One region of the Aquabacterium sp. G14 genome, then DNA from elsewhere that is predicted to be linked to it. Evidence: predicted binding sites of a transcription regulator. Region 1 holds the regulator's gene; each other region holds the start of a gene.
What was found. The regulator FNR, encoded in region 1, switches genes on or off when oxygen is low (the NO sensors DNR and NnrR bind a similar motif). The targets are predictions, from matches to a motif close to TTGATNNNNATCAA.
Positions count from the first base shown of each region.

Region 1 (4,043 bases):
GGTGCACCGCACATCGCGGCGCAATGTGGAACTCCACCCAGCCCCATGAGAAAGGCGGTCAACAACAATCCGGTCAGCATGTCAGCTCCCGGCGCACGTGTGCAGACTCAGATGATGCGCGAGAAGCGCTCCAAGGTCTTGTCGGCCTGGATGTAGCGGTCGAACACCATGGCCACCGCCCGCACAAAGTACCACCCCAAGGGGGTCACACGCACACCGTCAGACTCCATTTGCACCAGCCCCGACTCGACGAGCGGCTCCAGCAGGCGCAGTTCAGCCTCGAAGTATTGCTTGAAATCGATCAGGTAGGCGAGTTCAATGGATTCATAGTCGACACGCCCCTGGCACATCACGGCCATGATGACGGCGCGGCGCACAAGGTCATCGCGAGACAGGGTCAGGCCGCGAACGATGGGCAACTCACCGGCGCGCAAGGCGTCGTAGTACTCCTCGAGCGTCTTGGCGTTCTGGCAATAGTGCGCCCCCACCTTGCCGATGGCCGACACGCCCAGCGCGATCAGGTCGCTGTCCGGATGGGTGCTGTAGCCCTGGAAATTGCGGTGCAGACGGCCCTGACGCTTGGCGACAGCCAGGCTGTCGTGGTGCAGCGCGAAGTGGTCCATGCCGATGTAGTCGTAACCAGCCTGGCCGAAGGCTTCGATGGCGGTCGACAGCATGCCGATCTTGTCCTCGGCCCTGGGCAGGTCGGCCGCGTGGATGCGCCGCTGAGGTTTGAAACGCTGCGGCAGGTGGGCGTAGGCGTACAGCGCAATGCGGTCGGGCTTCAAGGAACTGACCTGCTGCAAGGTGCGCTGAAAGCTCTCCGGCGTCTGCTTGGGCAGACCGTAGATCAGGTCCATGTTGATGGACAGGAACCCTTCATCACGCGCGGCCTGCATGAGGGCGGCCACCTGCTCGAAAGGCTGAACACGGTGCACGGCCTGCTGCACCTCGGGATCGAAGTCTTGCACGCCGAAGCTCAGGCGGTTGAAGCCCATGGCCGCCAGACGCTTGAGGCGGGCGGCGTCGATGGTGCGGGGATCGATCTCGATGGCGTACTCGCCGCCTTCCACAAAGCGGAAAGCGGTGCGCAGCGTGGTCATCAGGCCGCCCAGCTCCTCGTCCGTCAGGAAGGTCGGGGTACCGCCACCGAAGTGCAGTTGCGACAGGGGCTGCGGTGCCCCCAACTGGGAGCTGACCAGCTGGATCTCGGTGCGCAAGGCTTCCAGATACTCGGTTGCCCGTTCGTGATGCTTGGTGATGACCTTGTTGCAGGCGCAGTAATAACAAACCGATTCGCAAAACGGAATGTGCACGTACACTGACAAAGGTGTTGCCGCACCGCCAATGACACCACCCCCTTCCGCGCGCTGCTGCAGTGCCTGACGGTAATGAGCAGGCCCGTAAGCCTCCACAAACCGATCGGCAGTCGGGTAGGAGGTGTACCGTGGCCCATTGACGTCCAGCCGCGACAGCATGTCGCGGGACACAACGGGCGTGTTTGGCACGACGGAAATGATGACAGGTTCACTCATGTGAGCCACTGTGCCAAACTCATGGCCATCAGGGTTGATCTAACTCAATTTCTCAGCCGTCATTGCGGCAACAATCGGGCAGGCTTTGAGGTTACGCATGTTGAACAGTATTTTTCCGATCACCGACGTCACTGGCACCGGTACTTCCACGAATCAGCCCCAAGGCCGTCAGGGTGAACCTGCGGAGTCACAGGCCTCTTGTGGCGGCGTCAAGCTGGACGCCTTCAAGGTCGCCTGTTCCAGCTGCAACCTGCGTGAGTTGTGCCTGCCTGTCGGCTTGACCCAACCTCAATTGAGCCACCTGGATTCGCTGGTGGCCACACGTCGCACCGTCAAGCGCGGCGACGCCCTCTTCCACACCGGCGACGCCTTCCGTTCGGTGTATGCCGTGCGTACCGGCTTTTTCAAGACACGTGTGTCTTCCGAAGATGGCCGCGATCAGGTGACCGGTTTCCAGATGGCCGGTGAACTGCTGGGCCTGGATGGAATCAGCACCGACCGCCACGCCTGCGATGCCATCGCCCTCGAAGACTCCCAGGTGTGCGTGATTCCCTACGGGCAACTGGAAGATCTGTCGCGCGAGTTTTCGGACCTGCAGCATCAGTTCCACAAGATCATGAGCCGCGAAATTGTGCGCGACCATGGTGTGATGCTGCTGCTCGGCAGCATGCGTGCTGAAGAGCGCCTCGCCGCCTTCCTGCTCAACCTGACGCAACGTCTGCACGCCCGCGGGTTCTCGTCGTCGGCGCTGGTCTTGCGCATGACGCGTGAAGAAATCGGCAGCTACCTGGGCTTGAAGCTCGAAACGGTGAGTCGCACCTTCTCGAAGTTCCAGGACGAAGGACTGCTGGAGGTGAAGCAGCGCGACATCCGAATCACCAACGAGGCGGGCTTGCGGGCCCTGGTGAACAGCGTGAAGGGCTGATAAAGCGCTTCGATATCGAAAAAGCCCGCTGCGTGCGGGCTTTTTGCTGCTCGACTCAAACGTGCTGGACGGTTCGGTGGGAGGCGCGTCGCCGACGTTGACGCGGCACACGTTCGGCGGATGATTCGTCGAACTGCGTGGCCGCCGCCATCCATTGTGACGTCGCGGCGGCCGCCGCGATCAAGGCCCAGAAGGCCAAAAACGCCAGGCTATAGACCGTGGTGGCGTCAGGGTGCCAGTTACCGAAGCTCAGTGCGGAGGGATCCAGCACACTGAAAACCAGCATTTCCAGCACGCCGGCCATCAAGAAAGCCGGCCAGAGGACCTGCGCGGTGCGAAGCGTGTTGCTCGTCATGCCCTGCTCCTGATAGTGGGGAGACAGGACACATGGTGCGCCTATAGGCCCCATCCTTCACCAGAAGAAACCCTAGGGCGCAGGCGACACGCACGCACTCACTTCTCGGCAGGTGCCGTAGGCGTCGCGTCTTCGTTGGCGTGATTGCGCGCCTTCGAGGCTGGCGCCTCCTTCTGCGTCGGCGAGGCCGAAGTGTCCAGAACGGGGTCGACGTTCTTGACTGCGATGCCGACGGTGATCAGCGCCGCCACCACGACCACGGCCGGCCCACCAATCACCATCCAGACGATGGGCAGGCGGTACCAGGGCGGGTTGTCCACCGGGGTGGACGGGTTTTGCATAGAGAGAGGCTGTGTCATGTCAAGTCCAAAAATGTGAGGGATCAGCGCGGGACCATGAAGGTGGTCTTTTCACGCACATCCACTTGAGGCGCGTCGCCCTGGCGCAATTGTTCCACCAGGATGGTGACGCCGGTGGCACCCGAGCCCATGCGCGCACCCACCTCGGGTGGAATCCGCACGGCGATGGGCACCCAGCGCGCCTCGGCTGGGCCCAAGACGACGTTCTCACCGCCTTGCACCTTGGCTTGATTGAGTTGCTCCACGCCCACGCGATAGCGTTGCACGCGCTCGCTGGCATTCATCAACTGCACGCGGTAGACGTTCTCGATGTAGCCCTCGTCGACCACGCGGGCCAGCGCACCTCGGTCGCGCACGATGTCGACGCGGAACGGCGGACGGCTGTAGAGGCTGGTCACGAATGCCGCCACCACCAGCAACAAAATGCCCGTGTAGATCAGCACGCGAGGCCGCGTGACACGTCCCCACATTTCACTGCTACCCCAACCCTTTTCCATCGCATTCTGCGTGGAGTAACGGATCAGACCGCGGGGCGTGCCCATCTTGTCCATGACGGTATCGCAAGCGTCAATGCAGGCCGCGCAACCAATGCACTCGTACTGCAGGCCCTTGCGGATGTCGATGCCCGTGGGGCAGACCTGGACACACAAGGTGCAGTCAATGCAGTCACCCTGGCCCATCGACTGGGCGTTGGCCTTGCGCGAACGGGCACCACGGGGCTCGCCACGCTTTTCGTCGTAGCTGATGATGAGCGTGTCGCGGTCGAACATCGCGCTCTGGAAGCGCGCGTACGGACACATGTACTTGCACACCTGCTCACGCATGAAACCGGCGTTGCCATAGGTGGCGAAACCGTAGAACAGGATCCA
Region 1 is NZ_JBBEYB010000003.1:230,882-234,924, reverse strand. Features, by position in the region: gene WIT60_RS05535 (sulfite exporter TauE/SafE family protein) at 1-80, opposite strand, end outside; gene hemN (oxygen-independent coproporphyrinogen III oxidase) at 108-1,535, opposite strand; gene fnr (fumarate/nitrate reduction transcriptional regulator Fnr) at 1,633-2,460, shown strand; gene WIT60_RS05520 (hypothetical protein) at 2,516-2,815, opposite strand; gene WIT60_RS05515 (nitrogen fixation protein FixH) at 2,914-3,174, opposite strand; gene ccoG (cytochrome c oxidase accessory protein CcoG) at 3,198-4,043, opposite strand, start outside.

Region 2 (4,043 bases), on a different contig from region 1:
GGCACTGCGCCCACGGTTGTCCGCGCTGAAATCCAGGCCCATCTGGAGATAGTTGGGGCCCCAGGGCTTGTCCTCCAGTTCGTACACCAGCCCTGCCTCGCCCTGCGGTGTGCGCACCAGTCGGTAGTCGGTGCGCAGGTAGTCGCCCGAAGCGGCCAGCAAATTGATGTCACGCTCAGCCTTGGCCACGTCGAACACCTGGCCCGGCTGACTGGCGAACATGTCGGCGCGCCGATCCGGTCGGGTCAACTCGGATCCTTCGGTGCGCACGAACTGCAAGGTAGGTGGCGGCGGCTGGCGGCGCTGCCGAGCAGCCTGCCAGGCCGCGTAATCGGCCGCGGACATCTGCAGGTCCTGCATGCGCAGCACCATGGCCTCCGCCTGCACCTCGCCCTGGTCCATGAATTCACGTGCCCGGTTGAAGTCGGCCGAGGTCAGCCCTTCCAGTCGAGGCGCAATCAAGACATCCTGTGGCGTGAGCGAGCGCAGGCTTTGCTGCACATTTTGCTCGGTCAGGATGTTGATCATCTGCGCCGTCACCCCGGTCAGGGTCGACAGGGTTTCACGCGGCGCCAGCGACGTGCCAATGTTGACCACGATGAGTCGCTGCGCCCCCATGGCGCGGGCCACATCGACCGGCGTGTTGTTGACCAGGCCACCATCACCCAGGATGCGCCCACTGACCTCCAGCGGCGCAAAAATGCCGGGCACCGACATGCTGCTGCGCAAGGCGGTGGCCAGGTCTCCCTCGGACAGGATCACGGCCTGCCCGGTTTCCATGTCGGTCGCCACCGCACGGAAGGGGGTGGGCAGCTGATCGAAGTGGCGGACCTGGCTGGCCGACAGGGTCAGGCGACGCAGATGGGCCTCCAGCACACGGCTGGAGAGCGAGCCCAACGGCGCTTTGAATCCATCGGCACCAATGCCGATTTCCAGCAAGGGGGAGACTTCGAAGTCGTGCTCCTTGCGACGCTGGGACAGCTCTCGCCGCTCCACGCGGCTGGCAAACACATTGTCCCAGTCCAGTCGCTCGACTTCCCGCTCCACTTCCTGTGCCGAGAGGCCGCTGGCGTACAGGCCACCGACGATGGCCCCCATGGAGGTGCCTGCGATCACATCGACCGGAATACGCTCTCGCTCCAGCACCTTGAGCACCCCGACGTGAGCCAGGCCACGCGCCCCGCCACCGGACAGCACGAGGCCGACCTTGGGCCGCTCTGCCAGCGCCGAGGCCGAGAGCAAGCCGAGCAAGGCCCAGCCACAGACAGCACGCCAGCACGTGCGAAGAAAAGGGGAAAGCATGTGGCAGATTGTGCCGCGTCAAAGCCGCTTGCCAAAGCCGCGCAAGGCGCATACAAACTTGATCCAAGTCAGAACGCCCTGGCTCAATCCGCGGTTTGATAGATCCAAGAAAGCACAACGGAGAACCATCATGCAAGCATTGACCGACTTCCTGACCACCGACTATGGCCTGATGAGCTTGGCCGTGATTGCCTTCATGTTCGTCATGCTGGGCTACATCGCTTGGTACGTTGCTCAACACGTCAAGCAAGACACCGAGCGACATGACAAGGATGTGCGCGAGGGCCGCGCTCACTGAGCCAGTTCCTGCAGACATGAAAAAAGGCCGCTGAACCCAGCGGCCTTTTTCTTTGGTCTGGCTGAAGTTGCCAGGCGACAGGTGCGGCGAACCGCACCTCAGGGCATTACATGCCCATGCCGCCCATGCCACCCATACCGCCCATGCCACCCATGTCGGGCATGCCACCGGCGGCTTCGTCCTTCGGAGCCTCGGAGATCATGCACTCGGTGGTCAGCATCAGCGAAGCCACGGAAGCGGCGTTCTGCAGAGCCGTGCGGGTGACCTTCGTGGGATCCAGGATGCCCATTTCGATCATGTCGCCGTAGGTGTCGTTGGCAGCGTTGAAGCCGTAGTTGCCCGAACCGCCCAGGACAGCGTTGACGACCACAGAGGGTTCGCCACCGGCGTTGGCCACGATTTCGCGCAGAGGCGCTTCGATGGCCTTCAGGACCAGCTTGATGCCAGCGTCTTGGTCGTGGTTGTCACCCTTGAGGTCACCCACGGACTGCTTGGCGCGCAGCAGGGCCACGCCACCACCGGCAACCACGCCTTCTTCGACGGCGGCACGGGTCGCGTGCAGGGCGTCTTCAACGCGGGCCTTCTTTTCCTTCATTTCGACTTCGGTGGCAGCACCCACCTTGATCACGGCAACGCCACCGGCCAGTTTGGCCACGCGCTCTTGCATCTTTTCACGATCGTAGTCGCTGGTGGCTTCTTCGATCTGGATGCGGATTTGCTTGACGCGGGCTTCGATGTCAGCCGCTTCACCAGCACCGTCGATGATGGTGGTGTTTTCCTTGCCCACTTCGATGCGCTTGGCTTGGCCCAGGTCAGCCAGGGTGACCTTGTCGAGTGCCATGCCGACTTCTTCGGCGATGACCTTGCCGCCGGTCAGGATGGCGATGTCTTCCAGCATGGCCTTGCGACGGTCGCCGAAGCCAGGCGCCTTGACGGCCACAACCTTCAGGATGCCGCGGATGGTGTTGACCACCAGGGTCGCCAGAGCTTCACCGTCGACGTCTTCGGCGATGATCAGCAGCGGACGGCTGGCCTTGGCCACTTGCTCCAGGGTGGGCAGCAGGTCACGGATGTTCGAGATCTTCTTGTCGTACAGCAGGACGAAGGGGTTGTCCAGCAGCGCGGCTTGCTTCTCGGGGTTGTTGATGAAGTAGGGCGACAGGTAGCCGCGGTCGAACTGCATGCCTTCGACGACTTCCAGCTCGTTGTTCAGGCTCTTGCCGTCTTCAACGGTGATGACGCCTTCCTTGCCGACCTTGTCCATGGCGTTGGCGATGATCTCGCCGACGTCAGCGTCCGAGTTGGCGGAGATGGTGCCAACCTGAGCGATTTCCTTGGTGGTGGTGGTGGCCTTGGATTGCTTCTTCAGCTCGGCGATCAGGGCGGCAACCGCCTTGTCGATGCCGCGCTTCAGGTCCATCGGGTTCATGCCGGCGGCCACGTACTTCATGCCTTCGCGCACGATGGCTTGAGCCAGCACGGTGGCGGTGGTGGTGCCGTCGCCAGCGTTGTCAGAAGTCTTGGAAGCGACTTCCTTGACCATCTGGGCGCCCATGTTCTGGAGCTTGTCCTTCAGTTCGACTTCCTTGGCCACGGACACACCGTCCTTGGTCACGGTGGGGGCGCCGAAGGAGCGCTCGAGCACCACGTTGCGACCCTTAGGACCCAGGGTGACCTTCACGGCGTTGGCCAGAATGTTCACGCCTTCAACCATGCGTGCGCGGGCTTCGCCGCCGAAAACGACGTCTTTTGCTGCCATGTGTATTTCTCCGAATTCAGTGAATCAATGGATGGGGATTTGCGCAGGGCGTCGGATTACTTCTCGACGACGGCAAACAGGTCTTCTTCGCGCATGACCAGCAGCTCTTCGCCATCGACCTTGACGGTCTGGCCGGAGTACTTGCCGAACAGGACGCGATCGCCCACCTTGACGTTCAAGGCCACAAACTCACCCTTGTCATTGCGCTTGCCAGGGCCAACGGCCAGCACTTCGCCTTGGTCAGGCTTCTCGGCAGCGTTGTCGGGGATGATGATGCCCAGGGCGGTCTTGGTTTCTTGTTCCAGGCGCTTGACGATCACGCGATCGTGCAGGGGACGCAGTTTCATGACTTCTCCAGTCTCTTGAGACATCGGTTTGACAATGGATTCGACGTGAGTGAATGCTCACATCGACGGTACGAATGTGGGGCTCAGCCGCCGCAGCGACCTCACCATTAGCACTCACATTCAGCGAGTGCTAACAGATTATAGGGACGCTCCGAGACATTTCAAGGGGCATTTCGACAGACACTTCACCCGCGCAGCGCAGATGGCGGCCAGCAATTGGTCAACAGCATCTCGTCCAGCGACCGACCGTGGCGCCAGTCTTCCAGCTCCAGCATCGGAGCGTCATAAAACTGAGGCACAGGCCCCAGACACAGGATCGCAATGGGCTGAGCGGTGT
Region 2 is NZ_JBBEYB010000015.1:13,847-17,889, forward strand. Features, by position in the region: gene WIT60_RS14020 (patatin-like phospholipase family protein) at 1-1,302, opposite strand, end outside; gene WIT60_RS14025 (DUF3149 domain-containing protein) at 1,433-1,600, shown strand; gene groL (chaperonin GroEL) at 1,707-3,359, opposite strand; gene WIT60_RS14035 (co-chaperone GroES) at 3,416-3,706, opposite strand; gene bluB (5,6-dimethylbenzimidazole synthase) at 3,892-4,043, opposite strand, start outside.
Region 2: WIT60_RS14025 (DUF3149 domain-containing protein) is a predicted target of FNR. The motif match lies at 1,361-1,374, and genes of this name have one in related genera.

Region 3 (4,043 bases), on a different contig from region 1:
CTCGAAGGCGCACTGCAGCAGATCGACCTGGACGTGACGGGCATGACCTGCCTGGACATCGGTCAGAGCACCGGCGGCTTCACCGACGTGTTGCTGTCCCAGGGCGCCACGCGCGTCGTGGGCGTGGAAGTGGGCCATGGCCAGATCCACGAGAAGCTCAAGGCCGACGAGCGCGTGGTGGTGCTGGAGAACGTCAACGCCCGTGAGCTGGAAGACAGCCCGCTGCGCGAGCACGCCCCCGCCGAAGGCTTCGATCTGATCGTGGCCGACCTGTCCTTCATCGCGCTGTCCAAGATCGTGCCCCACCTGGCGCCGTGGCTCAAGCCAGGCGGGCAGGTGCTGATGCTGATCAAGCCGCAGTTCGAAGTGGGCAAGGACCACGTGGGCAAGGGCGGTGTCGTCAAGGACCCGGCCCAGCACGCCCGTGCCCGTGACATGGTGCGCCGCGCCTGTACCGACCTGGGCTGGACCGTCCACAAGGGCTTTGCCAGCTCGATCGCCGGTGGCGACGGCAACCTCGAATTCTTCATCTGGGCGCAGTCGCCGCAGGCCTGATCATCCTCCTGATCGGGCTCGGCGGGCTCGCGCGCCCACCTTGAAAGACCCACACATGACGAAGTCATCCCCGAACTCCCTGCCGGTGAGCGTGGAGTTCTTCCCGCCCAAGACCCCGGAAGGCGTCGAGAAGCTGGCCGCCGTGCGCCAGCAGCTGTACGCGATCCGCCCCGAGTACTGCTCCGTCACCTACGGGGCTGGTGGCAGCACGCAAGACGGCACCATCCAGACCGTGCGCGCCATCCTCAGTGAAGGCTGCGACGCGGCCCCGCACTTTTCGTGCATCGGCGCCAGCAAGGCCAGCGTGCGCGAGCAGCTCGCCCAGTTCAAGGCCGACGGCATCAAGCGCATCGTCGCCTTGCGTGGCGACCTGCCCAGCGGCTACGGCGGCTTTGGCGAGTTCAAGTACGCCAGCGACCTGGTGGCCTTCATCCGCGAGGAAACCGGCAGCCACTTCCAGATTGAAGTGGGCGCCTACCCCGAGATGCACCCGCAGGCGCGCAACCCGCAGGCCGACCTGCGGGCCTACGCCACCAAGGTCAAGGCCGGGGCCGACGTGGCCATCACCCAGTACTTCTTCAACAGCGACGCTTACTTCCGCTTCGTCGAAGAGGCCGAGGCCCTGGGGGCCACCATCCCGGTCGTGCCAGGCATCATGCCCATCACCAACAGCAGCCAGCTGCTGCGCTTCTCCGACGCCTGTGGCGCCGAGGTGCCGCGCTGGATCCGCACCCGGCTGGAAGGCTTCGGCGACGACAAGGCTTCCATCCAGGCCTTCGGGCTGGACGTGGTCACCGACCTGTGCGAGCAGCTGCGCGCCGGGGGCGTGCCGGGCCTGCATTTCTACACGATGAACCAGTCGGCGCCTGTGCTGGCACTGTGCGAGCGTTTGGGTTTGATTCCGGCTTGATCCGGGCGCCTGGACCGCGCTGAGCCACGGCTGCAAGGGTCGTGTCAACAGGGTGTGGCGCGCCGGCATCGGGTTTTCCTGATCTGGCGCAAACACCCTGAGCTTCTCAGGGTTGTTCCCTGCTTTCGCTGCGCGGACTTGATGTGGCGCAAGTCTGGCGCGGGGTGCACTTGTTGCAATGTGTTCATGGCGGCGCCGGAGATCGGTGTCGCAACGCTTCCCTGTCATCCAAAGGACTGCATCATGAACAAGACCCTCCGCGCTGTGGCCATCGCCGCCCTGTCTGTCGCCGCTCTGACCCCTGCCATGGCGCAGGAAACCCCATGGCAGGTGCGCGTGCGTGCCGTGAATCTGGATCCGGCCAACAAGACCGAGAACGGCCTGCCGCTGGCGGTGAACGCCAAGCTGATCCCCGAAGTGGACATCAGCTACTTCTTCACCCCCAACATCGCGGCCGAACTGATCCTGACCTACCCCCAAAAGCACAACGTCAAGCTGGGTGGTTCGGTGATCGGCAGCGTGCGTCACCTGCCGCCAACCCTGACCGCGCAGTACCACTTCATGCCCAATGACGCGGCCATCCGTCCGTACGTCGGTGCCGGTGTGAACTACACCAACTTCTCCTCCGTGAACCTGCCCAACCTGGGTGCTCCGTTCGGTCAGCTGAACGTCAAGCGCAGCAGCTTCGGCTGGGCGCTGCAAGCTGGTGTCGACATCCCGTTGAACAAGCAGTGGTCCTTGAACGTGGACGTCAAGAAGGTGCAGATCCGTGCTGAAGTGCAGGCACAAGACGGCAGCAAGGTGGACACCCTCAAGGTGGATCCGCTGCTGATCGGCGTGGGCCTCGGCTACCGCTTCTGATACGGCTCATCGCGTGAGCCTCTCGAGGCTCCGCAACCCCACAGGGCTCCCGAGGCTGCGGCCAGGGAGCCTTTTTTGCGGGTGCACGGCGATTTCGGCATCAAATGCTCCCAGGCACGCTCGACGGACCTCCCTCGCATGGGGGGTGTTTAAGGGTGAACGCTAAAGGGCCTTCGAGGGGCTGCTTGCAAGATCAACACATCGGCGGTGAAAGCCGCGTTGTCCACATCTTCACCAATCTTGGGGTGACCTCATGCAAGCACGCTCTGCCATTTTGAAGTCCACTGCTTTGGCCGCCCTGTTGGCGACCGGCCTCTCGGCCGCCCAGGCCGCCAGTTTCACTGCGCCGACCTCGGCTGTGCTGACGCTGAGCACCGACCTGACCAGCCTGCTGGGCGCCGGGACCACCTACACGGCCCTGGGTGATGCCACCTACAACGCCGCGACCCGTACGCTGACCGAGTCCTTCACCTCGGTCAACCTGAGCAACAGCACGGCCGCCGATCTCATCGGCCTGACCGGCGCCACCTCGGGTCTGCGTCTGACCGCATCGGGCACCACCCTCGACATCACCGGCGTCAGCTATGACAACGCGGCCAAGGCACTGAGCGCCGTCCTGTCGGTCAATGGCACCCAGCAGTACAGCGGCGTGTTCCTGACGACCGGCACGGTGACCCTCGGCGAGGCTTTCAGCGCCACGAACGGCACGGGCCTGCTGACCACCGGCAACCTGAACCTGAGCAGCGGCGCCGCTTCCACGCTGGTGTCGGCCTTTGGTCTGCCGTCCTTCTACGCCGGTCTGGCCACGGGCGTGAACTTCGGCAACCTGAAGGTGGATGTGACGGCCGCCGTGCCTGAACCCTCCACCTATGCCCTGATGGGCCTGGGTCTGGTGGGCATGGGTTTCGTCGCGCGTCGCCGCCGCGCTGCCTGAGACACCTCAGTTCTCTGCGTGGGCCCAGCCAGACCCGAGGTTTGGTGAGGTTTTCGGGGGCGCCATCCGTGGCGCCCCACTTTTTTGTGACCGCTGCCCACGCACGCAAGCCGGAACCTGCAGGAGTAGACTGGCGGATTCCATCCCGCATCTGCCCTTTTCCGGAGTCGTTTCCATGTCGACCGCGCGTACCGCCGCTTCGCCCACCCCTCGCCGCACCGCCGCCCAGCTGGCCAAGCCGGCGATCAAGGCCAAGGCCGGACCGCTGACGATTCAGGACTACCTGCAAAAAATCCTCACCAGCCGCGTCTACGACGTGGCGGTGGAAAGTTCGCTCGACCTGGCGCGCAACCTCTCGGCCCGTCTGGGGCACCAGGTTTACCTCAAGCGCGAAGACCAGCAACCGGTGTTCAGCTTCAAGCTGCGCGGGGCCTACAACAAGATGGCCAAGCTCAGCCCGGCCGCCCGTGACAAGGGCGTGATCTGCGCCTCCGCCGGCAACCATGCCCAAGGCGTGGCCCTGGGCGCCCGTCGTCTGGGCTGCCAGGCCACCATCGTGATGCCGGTCACCACGCCGCAGGTCAAGATCGACGCCGTGCGCCGCTTCGGCGGAGACCAGGTGCGCATCGTCCTGCACGGCGAAAGTTACTCCGATGCCGCCCAGCACGCCAAGGTACTGGAAAAGACCGAGGCCCTGACCTTTGTCCATCCTTTTGACGACCCCGAGGTCATCGCCGGCCAAGGCACCGTGGCCATGGAGATCCTCCGCCAGCATGCTGGCCC
Region 3 is NZ_JBBEYB010000001.1:87,999-92,041, forward strand. Features, by position in the region: gene WIT60_RS00440 (TlyA family RNA methyltransferase) at 1-555, shown strand, start outside; gene metF (methylenetetrahydrofolate reductase [NAD(P)H]) at 611-1,465, shown strand; gene WIT60_RS00450 (OmpW/AlkL family protein) at 1,709-2,326, shown strand; gene WIT60_RS00455 (PEP-CTERM sorting domain-containing protein) at 2,580-3,260, shown strand; gene ilvA (threonine ammonia-lyase, biosynthetic) at 3,436-4,043, shown strand, end outside.
Region 3: WIT60_RS00450 (OmpW/AlkL family protein) is a predicted target of FNR. The motif match lies at 1,604-1,617, and genes of this name have one in related genera.